Sporocytophaga myxococcoides DSM 11118: one gene and its partner. The protein of the gene in region 1 interacts with the protein of each later gene in a pairwise test. Links are inferred from orthologs where the notes say so. Each region holds a gene or a part of one and is shown in the gene's direction. Other genes may lie near its edges.

Region 1 (7,712 bases):
CACGGGATAGATTCTTTCAGGGCCAACGTTTTTCACAAGGTCCATCACTGTTTTGCGCTCATTTTCATCATCAGTAGTAGTGATGAAATCTTTAGGTTTGTTTATGAGCACATATACAAGCTTTTCAGGTGAAAGTATTTTGCTGCCATACTTTACAGTATCGCCTTTTTTAACCTTATAGCCCATTTCAGTCACGACTTTGCCGTTGACTTTGATAAGTCCATCGGAAATAAGAACATCAGCCTCTCTTCTTGAGCATACACCTGCATTAGAGATGTATCGGTTTAGTCTTATTTCATCAGAAGATGTTTTGTTTCTTGTACCAGATTTCTTTCCTTCAGATTTTTTGAAATTTTTTGAGCTGATTTCTTCAGACAGGTTTTCGAAATCACTGAATTCGTCAAAGCCTTCGAGTTCTTCGTCCTTAGGTTTTGAGAATGTCTTTTTGAATGATGGTTTTTCTGAAGAGTTTTTTAATCCGGCCTTTTTGAAAGGTTTCTCATTGCGATCTCCAAAGCTTTTTCTTTTATCAGGACTTGATTTTGAAAAAGAACTTTTAGGTTCTGTATCGTCAAATTTTTTAAAACCTGTCTTTTTGAAAGGTCTTTCTTCCTGTTTTTCGGATCCTTTTTTCCAATCCTGTTTAGGTTTTGAAAAGGATTTTCCAGACCGCGTATCTTCACTTTTGCCTCTTGGCTTGCCACGAAATGATTTTTCGTCGGAAGATGATCTTTTTTTGCTATCAAAAGCAGAGCCTGATTTCCTCCCTCTTTTTTGATCTCTCTCTCTGTCAGTGTTATCGGAAGGTTTGGCTTTTTGATCTTCGCCAAATTTCTTTCTTACAAATTTATTTTTTTTATTTTCAGCATCACGCGAAGATGATTCTGTTTTAAAATCTCTTCCTCGTCCTGATCCGGAAAAGGAGTTTGACTTTTTGCCATCAGAGGGTTTTCTTCCTTTAAATTCGGAGGATTTTTCAGGTTTACCCGAATCTCCCTGAGAATCAAATTTCCTTCTTGGTTTTCCGGCTGGTACACGACCTGCTGGTGTTTTCTTCGCTCCAAAAGATGATTTCCTGGCAGGGCGAGCTTCGCCCGATGCCCCATCTTTCTTTGGGGTAGAAGATTTTTTTGAAGAAAATTTAGAAGCCTTGTCTCTATCCGAAGCCCCTCTTCCTTTCCTCTGAGGTTGGTCTTTTTTCATAATTCTTTAATGTTAGTATCAAAGTTCATAAAAAAATAATCAGGAAATGATTTCCTGATTAAATTAATATAAATAATTTTTTAGTTAAGTGGGAATCTTATTCCTCTGGTTCTTCAGAGGTTTGACTTTCTGAGGAAAAATCTTCTTCTGTCTGGGAATTGGTCTCAGAAGAAAGGTCTCCGAAAGTATCCTTGGTGTCGTTTTCCTGATTTTGAGTTTCCGTGTTAATATTCTCCTGAGTATTGAACTCCATTTCTTCTAACTCAGCGGCAATAATTTCATGTTCTTTTTCTACTTCGTCGCCAATCTCATTTTCGTCTTTGGAGAAATCTTTTGGCATTGGGAGGTCTTTAAGACTATTTATACCAAAATATTCCATAAACTTTGCAGTAGTGCCATAGAGGATCGGTCTGCCTACTCCATCAGATTTACCTTGAATTTCAACAAGCTCCTTTTCCAGCAACTTTTGAATAGCATAGTCGCAGTTTACACCTCTTATCTGCTCTATCTGATGTTTCGTAATTGGTTGCTTGTAAGCTATAATTGCACAAGTTTCTAGAGCAGAAGTAGATAATCTTTTTTTAGATTTTTGCTTGAGCAAAATACTAATACTGGATTGATATGCAGGTTTTGTAAGAAACTGATATCCTCCTCCCATAGAAAAAACTTTGAATGGGTAATTATCATCTTCATACTTCTGAAGTAGCTTCTCCAAAGAAGCCTGAATATCTTCAATCGGAACCTCAGCCTCAAACATTTCAGATAGGCAGGTTCTTATATCTTCCGGCTTTATAGGATCCGGAGAACAAAAGATTAAACTCTCAATATGATGTTGAAGGAAATCCAAATTAGTCTTTTCTGTTAAGTTTTGCCTCTATCGAATGCTGTGTGTGAGGAACTGCACGAAGACGTTCTTTGGGGATAAGTTTTCCTGAATCGACACAGATACCATAGGTCCCGTTTTTAATTCTGGCCATGGCATTCTCAAGCTGCTGAATAAATTTTTGTTGCCTAGCAGCAAGCTGTGTGAAGCTTTCTTTTTCGGCTGTATCAGCACCATCTTCAAGCAGTTTTAAAGTACCTGCTGTATTGTCGGTTCCGGAATCATTTCTTCTGCTCAGAGTTTCCTTAATGTAATTTAATTCTTTTCTGGCTCTATCCAGCTTGTCAGCTATAAGCTGCTCAAACTCCTTTAGTTCTTCATCGGAGTATCTGAGTTTTTCTTCTGCCATAACGCGGATTTATTTTAAATTAAAAAAACGGGACGAAAAGTTTACCACTTTTTTGTTGAGAAACGGAAATCCCTGATTTTTGGTGCAAATTTAGTATAAAAAATGGTTTTGCTGGGAAAGATCCAACAAATAATTGTTAAAGCTTTTGCATTCAACGAGTTAAAAAAAGATAATTATTTAAAATTTCCCTTAAAAGAAAATTATTTGAAATTGTAATTATGTTTTACCGCTTTTATGCGGGAAATAATTGATTGCCTGTCCATCTCAATATGATGCTTCATACGAAGGTAGCGGTCTATTACATCCACTTCTTTGTTTTTTTCCATACAGGAAGAAATTATGTCATTTACCAGGCATCTCATAGGGCAATATTTAACAATAATACTCTGAACTTCAATATGATAATATAACCGCCTTCTTAAACTTTTGTTTTTCTCCGTTCAGACGAAAAATCTCAAACATGATCATGTAAATTCCAATATCTGCTTTTCGATCATCATCAGCAATGCCATCCCATTGGAAAAAACCTTCGTTCCCCAATAGTTGATTGGAAGCAATCTTTTTTATCTCTCTTCCTTGTCCATCAAAGACTGTGATGGTCGCAATTTCACCAGGATTATCAAGTTGGTAGGTCAATAAAGCAAAGTCATTTTTACCGTCACCATTAGGAGAAAACTTTAAAGGTTGCACTGAAAAAGAATTTTCAATGGTTTCAAATTCAAAATGCTGGCTATTGAGATATCCTGGAGTTGCTCCAATTGCTGATGCTGCTGAATGCCAGTTGGAAATATCTGAAGCCGGATTGGTAAAAGAAATCCTTTCCAGGCTTATACCTTCAGACTCTTTGAGGATCTTGTGATGCATTTTTTCAGTATAACTGAAACTATCAAATAACTCACCAGATGGGCTTAACAAACTAATGTTTCCAGAGTCATCATTCAAAGATGGCATTGAACTCATTTTTATAAAATTTTTGAATTCACCCATGGGATACTGATTTATCAAAGCCTGAGGATCGGAAGTCAATACCAGGTACTGTCTGGGCTGCAGAACTAGTGGGTTTGTTGAAATTAAATTAGTAGTAGAGTTCTTATTTTCTGCATTGGATATTCTCCAGTTTTTTAGATCAATGAAATGGTCTGAATTGCTATAAATTTCAACAAAATCAACTCCGCCAGGAAGTGGATTAAAGAGGATTTCATTGATTAGAAGTTCGCCATTTACAGGTATTTCAGGTAATGCAAATGGGTTTTGATTTTCCTGTATATAGTTTCCATTACAATCTTTTACTCCGCTTATTGATATCTGATATAAGGTACTTCCCTTTATAGCATTTGTGAGGGCAATCAGAATACTTTTATTCCCTTTATAAATAACATTTTCAATCTCGACTTTAGGGGATATAGTTATGTTTTCCTCACTGATTTCTGCAGAAATATCAAGCTTTTCATCTAAGACAATAAGTATATTGAATGTATCCAGTAGTTGTAAGTCTTTAATTTTCGGGCCTTGCAAATCAGGTTTTATTGAATTCACTGAATTTTCATAACCTGGTGTACCACCTTTTGAAGCAATGGATCCATCCCAGTTATCACTCTCTCCACATGGGTTTGAAGGATCTATCATTTCTAAAGCAATCCCTCCTTCAGCATTTAATCTGTTTGTAAACCAGTCCGACGAATAATTGACAGAATGAATAATTTTACCTGAAGGATCTTTGAGAATGAGAGAATCCGATGAATTGTTCAATGAGGGCCAGGGCGTGATGCCGAGGACTTTGCCCAAAGGCTTGAATTCAGCATTTGAAGCGGATGGGCATATAATGAGATATGATTTGGGAAATAGCTCAAATGATGACAATACTGCAGAAACAGAAGGATCAGAAAATCGCCAATTAGCAAGATTGATTGTGTCTTCGGAAGTGTTGTACAATTCGATGTATTCTTCTTCAGGAAGTCCATGGCTGGGAGTGGGGTCGGAATAAATTTCTGTAATCAGTATGGATCCTGGGTTTATTTCAGGTTGGTAATTAAATTCTAAAGATTCTTTCAGGGTTTCTGCCAAGTAAAAATCCTGTATACCATCCAAGACAAGTTTATTTTTCCCTTTCCTCAATGGGACTTCTGAAGTTAGAATCAAAATGGAGTCATTGACATAAGAGAGATCCTTAATATAAGAATCGTTAATAGTTATGGTATGAGTTTTAACCTCCGGGGAAATTCTTTTGTTGAATTGAATAACAATGTTGGCAGCATTAGGAGCTTTTATATCAATTATTGAGAGAGGTGCACTATTAATTGCAAAGTCATCAAAATAAAAGTCTTTATTTCTGGTTGAGCTATGAATACAGACTACCCCAAAATAAGCTCCGGTTTTGTAGGTTGAATCAATATATGTGAGTTCGGGTGAAAAATTGAATCCACCTGATGTGTCAGAAAAGACTTTCCAATTATGCTTAAGATCTCTGGTAACTTTGATTCTTACAGTATTATTGTTTTTACCGACTCTTCCAGGTATACCGCCAGTGAGCTTTACTGAGGCCGATCCATCTTGTCTGTGCAAATCAATTGCGTCTGAGCTTCCACTTGATCCACCGATTTTCAGAAAATATCCTTGTAGTGAATTTATCAGGTCAGGAGAGGAGCTTGTTAAATAAACCCTGGCAAAATTACTGCTACTGGGATTAAATGGCATTTTTACTAAAAACTGCCATTCCACATTGGTGATCAGATTATTCGCAGTAGAAAGGTAGATTTCCTCGCTTTCTGGTTTTCCGGAACTTTGAAGCTGATGATCTGTATTTATGAAAAATAAAGCAGTGTCCCCAGCCCAATTGGGCAATGAGTGGAAATTGCTATCAGAGAAAGAGTCATTAAACTGCGCAAAACTCTGAATATAAGAAAATAAAAAAAGTAAGAAATAGCTGGTTTTCACATGATAAAAATAATAATAAATTGATTAATTTTGTCCCCCGAATAAAAATTCATTAAAAACAATACAAAAATGAAAATTGCAGTAGTAGGCGCTACCGGCTTAGTTGGTGGACAAATTTTAAAAGTGCTGGAGGAGAGAAATCTTCCTGTAACAGAACTATTACCTGTTGCTTCTGAAAAATCTGTTGGAAAAGAAATCATTTTCAAGGGTAAACCATATAAGGTGGTTGATGCAGCCACTGCAATCAGTAAGAAACCTCACTTCGCAATATTTTCCGCAGGTGGAAGTACTTCTTTGGAACTTGCTCCAAAATTTGCTGAAGCTGGTATCATTGTAATTGATAACTCTTCGGCATGGAGAATGGATCCTACAAAGAAACTTGTAGTTCCGGAAATCAATGCAAACACATTGACAAAGGATGACAAGATCATTGCAAATCCAAACTGTTCTACTATTCAGATGGTAGTTGCATTGAATCCTTTGCACAAAAAATATAAAATCAAAAGAATTGTAGTTTCTACTTACCAGTCTGTAACAGGAACAGGTAAGAAAGCAGTTGACCAGTTAATGAACGAAAGAAAAGGAGTTGATGGTCCAATGGCTTATGCATATCCGATTGACCTAAATGTAATACCTCACATTGATGTGTTTACAGAAAATGGATATACAAAAGAGGAGATGAAAATGATCAAAGAAACTAAAAAGATCATGGGAGACGACTCAATAAAAGTAACTGCGACTACAGTAAGGATCCCTGTAATGGGAGGGCATTCTGAGTCAGTGAATGTTGAATTCGAAAATGAATTTGATCTGGAAGAAGTTAAGAAAATTCTTGGAAGTGCTGAAGGCGTTATTTTGGAAGATGATGTTGCAAATCTGAAATACCCAATGCCAATGAATGCTCATAACCGTGATGAAGTATTTGTTGGAAGACTTAGAAGAGATGAAACTCAGCCTAAAACTCTTAACATGTGGATCGTAGCAGACAACCTAAGAAAAGGCGCCGCAACGAATGCTATTCAGATTGCAGAGTACCTGCTTAAAAATAAGGTTGTAGTTGCTTAATGCAATAATTAGGACCACCATTAGAAATAAAAGGGGGCTGACTTAAATATGTCGGTCCCCTTTATCTTTTAAATGGAGTCTAACGTTATGCCTGAACATTTGATTATTGGAAATAACTGCAATGCTGACTTCTGGAAATACTGATTATCAAACTTCATGAATTATTAAAGCGAAAGCTGTAGGAAACTAAAAATTAAAACATTTAGTGTGCTTTAGTAAAGAATTTATGGAGAAAAAAATTACTTTTACCTTTCGTAATTGAAAAAATTGCCTGATGTGGTCTACAGATTATTTCAGGGTTTCCTTTATTTAAAATACTTATAGAATGATGACACTTAGGTCAATGACCGGCTTTGGAATGGTAAAGTCGGATGCTGAAAATCTTGAAATTAAAGTGGAAATTAAATCTTTGAATTCCAAATTTTTGGATTTGGGACTTAGGCTTCCAAAAGAATATCAGGATAAAGAAATGGAAATCCGAAATATGGTGAGCAATACACTTGAAAGGGGAAAGATCAGCATTTCTATGGATGTGCAGACAAAAGTTGACTCCAAGCCAAGAGTTTCCATAAATAAAGAGCTTGTTAAAAAATATTATGAGGATTTAGTAGAAACGGCTGCTTTTGTAGGAACCAAAGAAACTGATCTTTTCAAAATTGCTTTAACAATGCCCAAAGCAGTGAATCAGGATTTGGATAATGAAGATAATTCTAAAGAGTGGGAAGTGATAGCTTCCGTTATTAGCAAAGCCATTGATCAATGTGATAAATTCCGATTGGCAGAGGGAGCTGCATTGGGTGAAAAATTAAAAAGCTATATCATGCGGATTAAAGAATTACTTGAGCGAGTATCAGAATTCGATCCTCAGAGAATTCAGATGATACGCGAAAGGATTAAAGCGCATTTTGTAGAGTTTGGCAATGAACAAATGGACAAAAACAGATTTGAGCAAGAGCTGATTTATTATATTGAGAAACTTGACATCACTGAAGAGAAAGTCAGACTGAACAATCACCTTGATTTTTTCCTGGAAAATATGAAAGTAGATAAGAGCGGGAAGAAACTTGGCTTTATAAGTCAGGAGATAGGCAGGGAAATAAACACAATTGGCTCCAAAGCCAATGATGCAAATATTCAGAAGTTAGTAGTGGAAATGAAGGAAGAGCTGGAGAAAATTAAGGAACAATCCCTTAATATCCTTTAACGTCGATTTACTTTTTACCGTCCCAGAATACCGAGGTGAAAATCAGGATCATTCCTATGTTGGTGTTTAACAGC
Region 2 (7,657 bases), 280 kb from region 1 along the record:
GATTCATTTTGAGCAAGTAGTTGCTGAGATTTTAAATCTTCATTTTTGAGGTGAGAAATTATTTGTACTACTGTCTCTTTTTTTTGAAGCGCAGGCTCCTTTTCATTTTTTATAGTATCTATAATAGTATTGGTTTCTCGAAATACAGTAGGAGTTTGTGCGATTACAGGAAGCGTATCTTCTTTTACTTTTCTTCGGAAAATTTTTTTTACAGAATTCAATAAAGATTTTTTACCGGCATCATTCTCTTTTAATTCCAGATCCTTTTCTGCTGAATCTTCAGTTGGTGCCGCCTGCTGAATGATTTTAGTAGTAACTATTTTCTTTGTAACTATATATTGAGGACTGTCAGGATTAGCATATAGTTTACGAAGAAGACTGGCTGGTATGCTGGCTTCAGGTTTTTTTTCAAAAAGCTTTATTAATTTCTGATGATGCTTCTTTTTCTCTTCCCATAAAAAAGTCATGTTGTTAAGATCCGCCTCTTCTACACTTAGAGCTTGACTGAGGTTTTTTAGAGAGTCCAGATCATTTTCAACTTCTTTACAATAATTGGAATAGTGATCAAGATAAGTACTGTCTTTTGTTACAGAGTAAGCTCTGATATTGTTTTCTATACCGGAAAGGTCCGCCAGAATATCATTAAGCTTTATGATCTTAGTGTCAGGCTTTGATAAAAAGTTAAGAGAATATGTAAGGTCTTTAAAAGACTGAAATACGGTGATTCCTGCAATTAACGCTACTATAACTGCGGATCCGAATCCTAAAAGAATTTTAGTGCGAATGGATGATTTGAATTTTTTGGCATCCATAGTAAATGAAGATTAGTCAAGTTTAAAGTTACTTAATTTTTTCTTCTGTTGTGTCTGATAAAAAATAAAGCCATCGCTTAGGATGGCCTTATTCAATCATAATTAAAGGGGACTAAAAAAATTATCTTTGAGCCTTCACCATTTCTGGTCTGACTTTAACTTCTTTGGGTTCAATATGGGACTTTAAAATAATCTGCTGTACCTTATAGCGCTCTTTCATTTGAATTCTTCTCATTAACGTCCCAAATGAAAAGGCTGCAACTACACTTGATCCCAGCATTTATATTTATTTTAATGGCCTTGCTATACTACTTATAGAAAAAACGTGCCACAAATGTATGTTGCTATTATTCAGTTGTTTGTATTTCTAATCAAATTTTAATGTGTGGAAAAAAGCTACAATCTGTGGAGTTTGAATACAGTTTGGTAAAGTTTGTGGAAAGTATTCATTCAAAAGAACTAATTTTTAATAAAAAAATAAAGTCATCCGTGGATGACTTCATTTAATCAAAATTAAGGGGGACTTAAAAAACTATTTTTTAGATTTTGTAGAGTCACTTACTTCTGGATTGCTTGCTACAGGCTTAGCTTTTTGTGCTTTCTTAGTTGTATCAGTTAAAATTCCAGATTGTCCTTTAAGACTTACACTATTCTGAGCTTTGCTTAAAAATACAACACCAGAGAATGCAACAACGAAAGCAACGGCAGTTAACTTTTTCATAATAATTATAGGTTTTAAGGTAATAAATAAATTAATAACAGTCTGATATTAGAAAAATATGCCAACTTTATATGATGTTGTTAATGAGGTGTTTGTATTTTTGCCTGACTTGAAAATTCGTTGAAAAACACCCCAACATGAGGATTTGGGAAACGTCGAACTAACAAAATTTATTTAATGTTTTGGGAGAGAGAAAACAAAGGGACCTACACTCAGACCTTACATAATGGAACTAAAAAAATCAGTCTTCTATGGAATTATTTCACGATAATATTCAGCATAAATTTGTCCTAACCCACGATGGAAAAGAGTTTTCAACCAGCTATAGGATGCTGGGGCATAAATTCTGGGATTTTTATTACACCACAATACCGAATGCCGAAATTGATGAATCAGGGAAAGAGATTCTCCTGAATTATGTACTCGATTTTGTCAAAGCAAATCATATTAAGATAAGGGCAACCTGTCTCTCTGTTCAAGAGTTTTTGGTCAATCATAAATACCTTAAAGAGGTTTTATATCACCCATATAATTTAAACCATGCATAAAAATATAGGGAAGAGTAATATGTGAATTGCGGCTTTCCTTCCATATAGATTGCAATTGCATTAAAATAGAAATAAAAAAGGCAGTCTGAAATTCAGGCTGCCTCTTCTTAGTTTAAAGAAATAAAGAATATTTAAGCTTTTAAACTGTCTTCTCTTTGGATAATGTCTTGTAAGGTACTTTCTTTTAAAATTTTTAAAGTGTTATCCCTTACTTCTCTGATAATATCTCTGAATCCACATAAAGTTTCATCAACACACTCATCACATCTTTCGTAATATTTAATGCTGACACAAGGAAGGAGTGCAATGGCTCCGTCAAACAAACGGATAATATTGGCAAGATCTACTTCTTCTGGCTTTTTTATCAAATAATAGCCACCACCTTTTCCTTTTTTGCTATTTAAAATGCCAGCATTTTTGAGCTCTAAAAGTATAGCCTCCAGAAATTTCTGAGGAATACGTTCAGTTTTGGAAATGTCACTAATAAGAATTGGTCCTTTCTGGAACTCTTTTGCTAGTTTGGTGAGGGCCTTGATAGCGTACCTTGTCTTTTTGGATAGCATTATCTATAAACTCTATATGCTTTATTATAATTCAAAAATGCAAAAAAAACTTATGATTGTTCAGGTCGGCTGTCGATTTTTTTGAACTATATATCTATTAAAAAAGGAAAATAAGGGAACTATTCTGAATTTCTTCAGATTTATTATTTAATTTGAAGGTTGAATCTTGCTATTTTCCAAACAAAATTTGAAGATTCAAGTTTACTTTAATCGCAAGGTCCCCAGGTAAAAAAGTAGCTAAAGCAGGCAGTCTTCTCCCGACTGCCTGCTTTGTTTTTTGGATAGGATACCATTAAACCAATAATTGAGAATTTTTAAATTTTATAAATTGTTGTTTTCTAAAAAGAATTTCCAAGGGAATTCTATGGTGGATTGGTTATATTTGTTTTTGCATTAATAATTTATGATATACCCTATAGTAGCTTACGGTGACCCGGTATTGAAGAAGCGGGCTGTTGATTTTGAAAAAGGAACTGATTTGAAGCAATTAGTTGCTGATATGTTTGAGACTATGTACAACGCTAATGGAGTTGGGTTGGCTGGTCCGCAAATTGGGCTTAATCAAAGAATATTTGTAGTTGACGGAAGTCCGATGGAAGAAGGGTTGGATGATTTCAAAAAAGCTTTTATAAATCCAGAAATTATAGAGGAAACCGGTGAAGATTGGCCATATGATGAGGGCTGCCTGAGTATTCCAGGGGTCAGGTCTGAGGTCTTCAGACCATTTCAGTTAACTATCCGCTATTTTGATGAAAACTGGGTGGAGCGTGAAGAAACTTACGAGGGCATCAGGGCTAGAATAATCCAACATGAATATGATCACATAGAAGGTGTTCTGTTTGTTGATCATCTTTCTTCTATTAAAAAGAGACTCATGAAAAATAAACTTACTAATATTAGTAAGGGGATTGTGGATGTTTCCTATAAAATGAAGTTTCCAGTTAAAAAATAACATGATTACAAAAAGTACGGGATCCAAGCTGCCTGACATCGGTACGACAATCTTTACGATTATGTCACAGATGGCCAGAGATTATAATGCTATTAATCTTGCACAGGGTTTTCCGGATTTTAAATGTTCAAACGACCTGGTCGACTTGGTTACCTTTTATATGAAAAAAGGCTTTAATCAGTATGCTCCAATGACCGGTGTTCAGGTTTTAAGAGAAAAAATAGCTGTTAAGTCAAAAGAGTTGTATGGAGCTTCAGTTGATCCTGATAAAGAAGTCACTCTTACCTGTGGTGCCACAGAGGCTTGTTATACCGCTATTACATCGATCGTAAAACCAGGTGATGAAGTAATCATTTTTGAACCAGCGTTTGATTGTTATATCCCTGCCATCCAGCTTTCCGGTGGCAAGCCTGTATTTATTGAATTGCAATATCCTGACTATAAAATAGACTGGGATCTGGTAAGAAAAAAGATCACTGAAAAAACCTCTCTGATTATAATAAATTCCCCCCACAATCCTACGGGGGCAATAATATCAAAACAAGATATTGACGCTTTAACCGAGCTCGTCAGAGATACAGATATCACTATACTAAGCGATGAGGTATATGAGCATATCATATTTGACAGAGCTGAGCATCATAGCTTTTTGAAATATCCTGAGTTGAGAGAAAGAAGCTTTGTGATCAGTTCTTTTGGTAAGACTTATCACACCACCGGTTGGAGAATGGGATATTGTATCGCCCCAGAGCATCTTTCAACTGAATTCAGAAAAGTCCATCAGTACAATACGTTCAGTGTACCTACTCCCATGCAGTATGCCCTTGCTGATTTCCTGGAGAAAAAAGAAGAGTATCTTGGATTGCCTGATTTTTATCAAAGAAAGAGAGATTTGTTTCTGAATCTTATGAGTAGGTCCAGGTTTAAAGGAATACCATCTTCAGGAACATATTTTCAATTGATGAATTTCGGAGATATTGCCAATGAGTCTGATGTTGATTTCGCTGCAAGGCTCACAAGAGAATCAGGAGTTGCCTGCATACCGATTTCCGTTTTTTATCACACCAAAAAAGATGACAGCATTATAAGGTTTTGCTTTGCTAAAGAAGATGAAACCCTTGAAAACGCCGCGAGAAAGCTATGCAGGATCTGAAGATAACTCTGGTTCAAACACCTCTTTTCTGGAAAAATAGTGGGGCTAACCTTGCCATGCTTGAAGAGAAGCTCTGGCAGATGAAAGAGCAATCTGATCTTATTATCCTTCCGGAAATGTTTACTACAGGTTTTTCGATGGATGCGGCTGAACTTGCCGAACCCATGAACCTGACTGCTTTTAAATGGATGAAGCAGATGGCTGCGCAAAAGAAAGCTGTCATTACTGGAAGTGTTATAATCAAGGAGGGGGATAAATTTCATAATCGTCTGATTTGGATGGAGCCAGACGGAAGTTTTGATGCATATGACAAAAGGCATCTCTTCAGAATGGCTGGTGAAGACAAGGTGTACACGGCTGGAATTAAAAAACTCATTAAAGAAATAAAAGGCTGGAAAATTTGTCCTTTAGTCTGTTATGATCTTAGATTTCCAGTATTTAGCAGAAACCGTCAAAATGAATATGATCTTCTGATATATGTAGCAAACTGGCCTGCTGCAAGAAATGTAGCATGGAAAACTCTTTTAAGGGCAAGGGCTATCGAAAATATATCTTATGTGGCTGGAGTAAACAGGATAGGGACTGATGGAAAAGATTTGGAGTATTCAGGAGATAGTGCAGTGATTGGTCCTGTTGGTGAATATATTGAAGAGCTTAATGATCGTGAAGAGCTTAAAACAATAACATTAAGCGCAGAGCATTTAAATGCATTCCGGCAAAAATTCCCTGCTCATCTGGATGCCGATTCATTTGAGCTTGAGCTTTGAATGAAAGCAATTAAGTCCTGAACATTTGGATTCTTAATTTTAGCAAATGATTTTAAAGAAGCCAGCATTTTTTCAACGATCGCATGTTCTCCAATTAAAATTGCAGTCAGATATTCTTTTGATCTCAGTAATGTTTCGCAGAAGGGAATAATTCCCTTAGAGACATTGTCCAAAGCCTCTATGATAACCAATGTATTTTTATTCTCTTTCTTATTTTCTTCCAGAATTTTCGAAAAGTACCCGTAAAGAACAGCATCACTGTAATTGTCAAAATCAAAAAAAGTTGCAGAGGGAAATTGCTCTTTAAGGCTGGTTAGTAATGTATTTCCATATTGAAAATCCTGACCAGAAGAAATTGAAAAGAAAATGATTGTATTCATGGTTAATTTGAAAACAAAGTAATTTTAAATACCGTTTTTGCCTAACTTGCCCTTTAAGTTTGTTAGAAGATATGGAAATAAATCAAATTTATCAGAAATATAAAGAAACACGTTCAGTTTCTACAGATACAAGAAAGATTGAAAAGGACTGCATGTTTTTTGCCCTGAAAGGTCCTAATTTTAATGGTAATACTTTTGCTGAAGAAGCCTTGAAACAAGGTGCAAAATATGCAGTAATTGATGAAGCTCAGTTCAAAAAGGATGATAGATTTATCCTTGTAGAAGATGTATTGGCAGCATTGCAGCAGCTGGCAAATTTTCACAGAAAGCAACTTGCCATACCAATCGTTGCGATAACCGGATCGAATGGGAAAACGACAACTAAAGAGCTTGTCAATGCAGTGCTTGCAAAAAAGTATAAAACCTATGCAACAAGAGGCAACCTTAACAATCACATAGGAATCCCTCTGACACTTCTGGCAATGGATGAAACCATAGAATTGGGCATTGTTGAAATGGGGGCAAATCATCAGAAAGAAATTGAAGGGTATTGCAAGATTGCGGAGCCTGATTTTGGTTTGATCACCAATATCGGAAAGGCTCACTTGGAAGGGTTCGGAGGCGAGGAAGGCGTTAAGAAGGGGAAAGGAGAGTTGTACGACTATTTGCTGGGTTCGGGAAAAAATATATTCCTGAACACGAATGATGAGATATTGAAAAGCATTTCAAAGTTTTCAGCTCCTGTAACTTATCCAAATAAAGGTAATTTTTATGAATGCTCATTTATAGACGCTTCACCTTTTATCCGATTCAAAACGGAGGATGGAACAGTTGTAAATACACAACTTTTAGGTGCTTATAACTTCCCTAACATTGCTGGGGCGCTTTGTATAGGTAAGTATTTCAAGGTTCCTGCCGAATCCGCCAATGAGGCTATTGCCTCCTATAATCCTGAAAACAATCGTTCACAGGTAATCAAAAAGGAAGATCTTACGCTTATATTGGATGCCTACAATGCTAATCCTTCAAGTATGAAGGCAGCTATAGAAAACTTTGCGGCCATGTCTACTGCCAATAAGAAGGTTATGGTATTGGGAGATATGTTTGAACTAGGAGAGCAAAGTGAAGGGGAGCATAGAAACCTTGGTAAGCTAATAGGGGCCCTTCAATTTGACTCTGTATTCCTTTGCGGAAAGATGATGAAGTATGCTTCTGAAGAATTGAAGTCAGCAAAATATTTTTCTGAAAAAGCTGAACTGGAGAAGTTTGTAGAAGGAAATAAACTAAAGGATTCTACTATACTTATCAAAGGGTCAAGAGGTATGGGGCTTGAAACATTAGTCAGACTCATTTGAGTCTGACTAATTTCTTGTATCAATTATTGCAGACTGCAAAGTTTAAGCCCACTTTAAATTGATCTTTAAATCTATACCTTATGATTATAGCATGCCTTATTTCTCTTCCATAAAAGGATACCTGTAATCTGTCGGTGGATTAAAATTTTCCTTTATCACTCTCGGGGAAACCCATCTTACAAGATTCAGCATAGAACCAGCTTTGTCGTTGGTACCAGAAGCCCTTGCGCCTCCAAAGGGCTGTTGGTTTACTACAGCTCCTGTTGGTTTGTCATTAATGTAAAAATTACCCGCAGCATTATAAAGCACTTTTTTCGCAAGGTTAATTGCATTATTGTCTTCAGCAAACACCGCCCCTGTAAGGGCATAGGGAGATGTTGTATTAGCGGTTCCCAGTATAGCCTCA

Evidence for each region. Proteins that work in one complex are often made in the same cells at the same time.
Region 2: the proteins of K350_RS0118645 (region 1) and def interact in binary tests that used the Escherichia coli proteins (3 or more experiments, as listed by UniProt). The link is inferred for Sporocytophaga myxococcoides DSM 11118 from one-to-one orthologs.

What each region holds. Positions count from the first base shown.
Region 1 is NZ_KE384560.1:75,680-83,391, forward strand. The notes cover bases 4,518-7,436. They hold K350_RS0118645 (aspartate-semialdehyde dehydrogenase), read left to right. Parts: upstream 4,518-5,438; coding sequence 5,439-6,434; downstream 6,435-7,436. Other genes in these bases: K350_RS0118640 (lamin tail domain-containing protein), read right to left, coding at 4,518-5,369; K350_RS0118650 (YicC/YloC family endoribonuclease), read left to right, coding at 6,760-7,436. In the rest of the region: K350_RS29510 (pseudouridine synthase), read right to left, coding at 1-1,203; SMC-Scp complex subunit ScpB, read right to left, coding at 1,301-2,050; K350_RS0118630 (TraR/DksA family transcriptional regulator), read right to left, coding at 2,052-2,435; more of K350_RS0118640, read right to left, coding at 2,829-4,517; more of K350_RS0118650, read left to right, coding at 7,437-7,638; K350_RS0118655 (hypothetical protein), read right to left, coding at 7,646-7,712.
Region 2 is NZ_KE384560.1:357,913-365,569, forward strand. The notes cover bases 1,958-4,821. They hold def (peptide deformylase), read left to right. Parts: upstream 1,958-3,047; coding sequence 3,048-3,596; downstream 3,597-4,821. Other genes in these bases: K350_RS0119670 (hypothetical protein), read left to right, coding at 1,958-2,081; K350_RS0119675 (RrF2 family transcriptional regulator), read right to left, coding at 2,213-2,644; K350_RS0119685 (methionine aminotransferase), read left to right, coding at 3,598-4,749; K350_RS0119690 (amidohydrolase), read left to right, coding at 4,737-4,821. Also shown: K350_RS0119655 (ATP-binding protein), read right to left, coding at 1-812; K350_RS32435 (hypothetical protein), read right to left, coding at 934-1,092; K350_RS0119665 (hypothetical protein), read right to left, coding at 1,345-1,533; more of K350_RS0119670, read left to right, coding at 1,785-1,957; more of K350_RS0119690, read left to right, coding at 4,822-5,516; K350_RS0119695 (hypothetical protein), read right to left, coding at 5,480-5,896; K350_RS0119700 (UDP-N-acetylmuramoyl-tripeptide--D-alanyl-D-alanine ligase), read left to right, coding at 5,968-7,251; pruA (L-glutamate gamma-semialdehyde dehydrogenase), read right to left, coding at 7,348-7,657. UniProt on the Escherichia coli protein: Removes the formyl group from the N-terminal Met of newly synthesized proteins. Requires at least a dipeptide for an efficient rate of reaction. N-terminal L-methionine is a prerequisite for activity but the enzyme has broad specificity at other positions.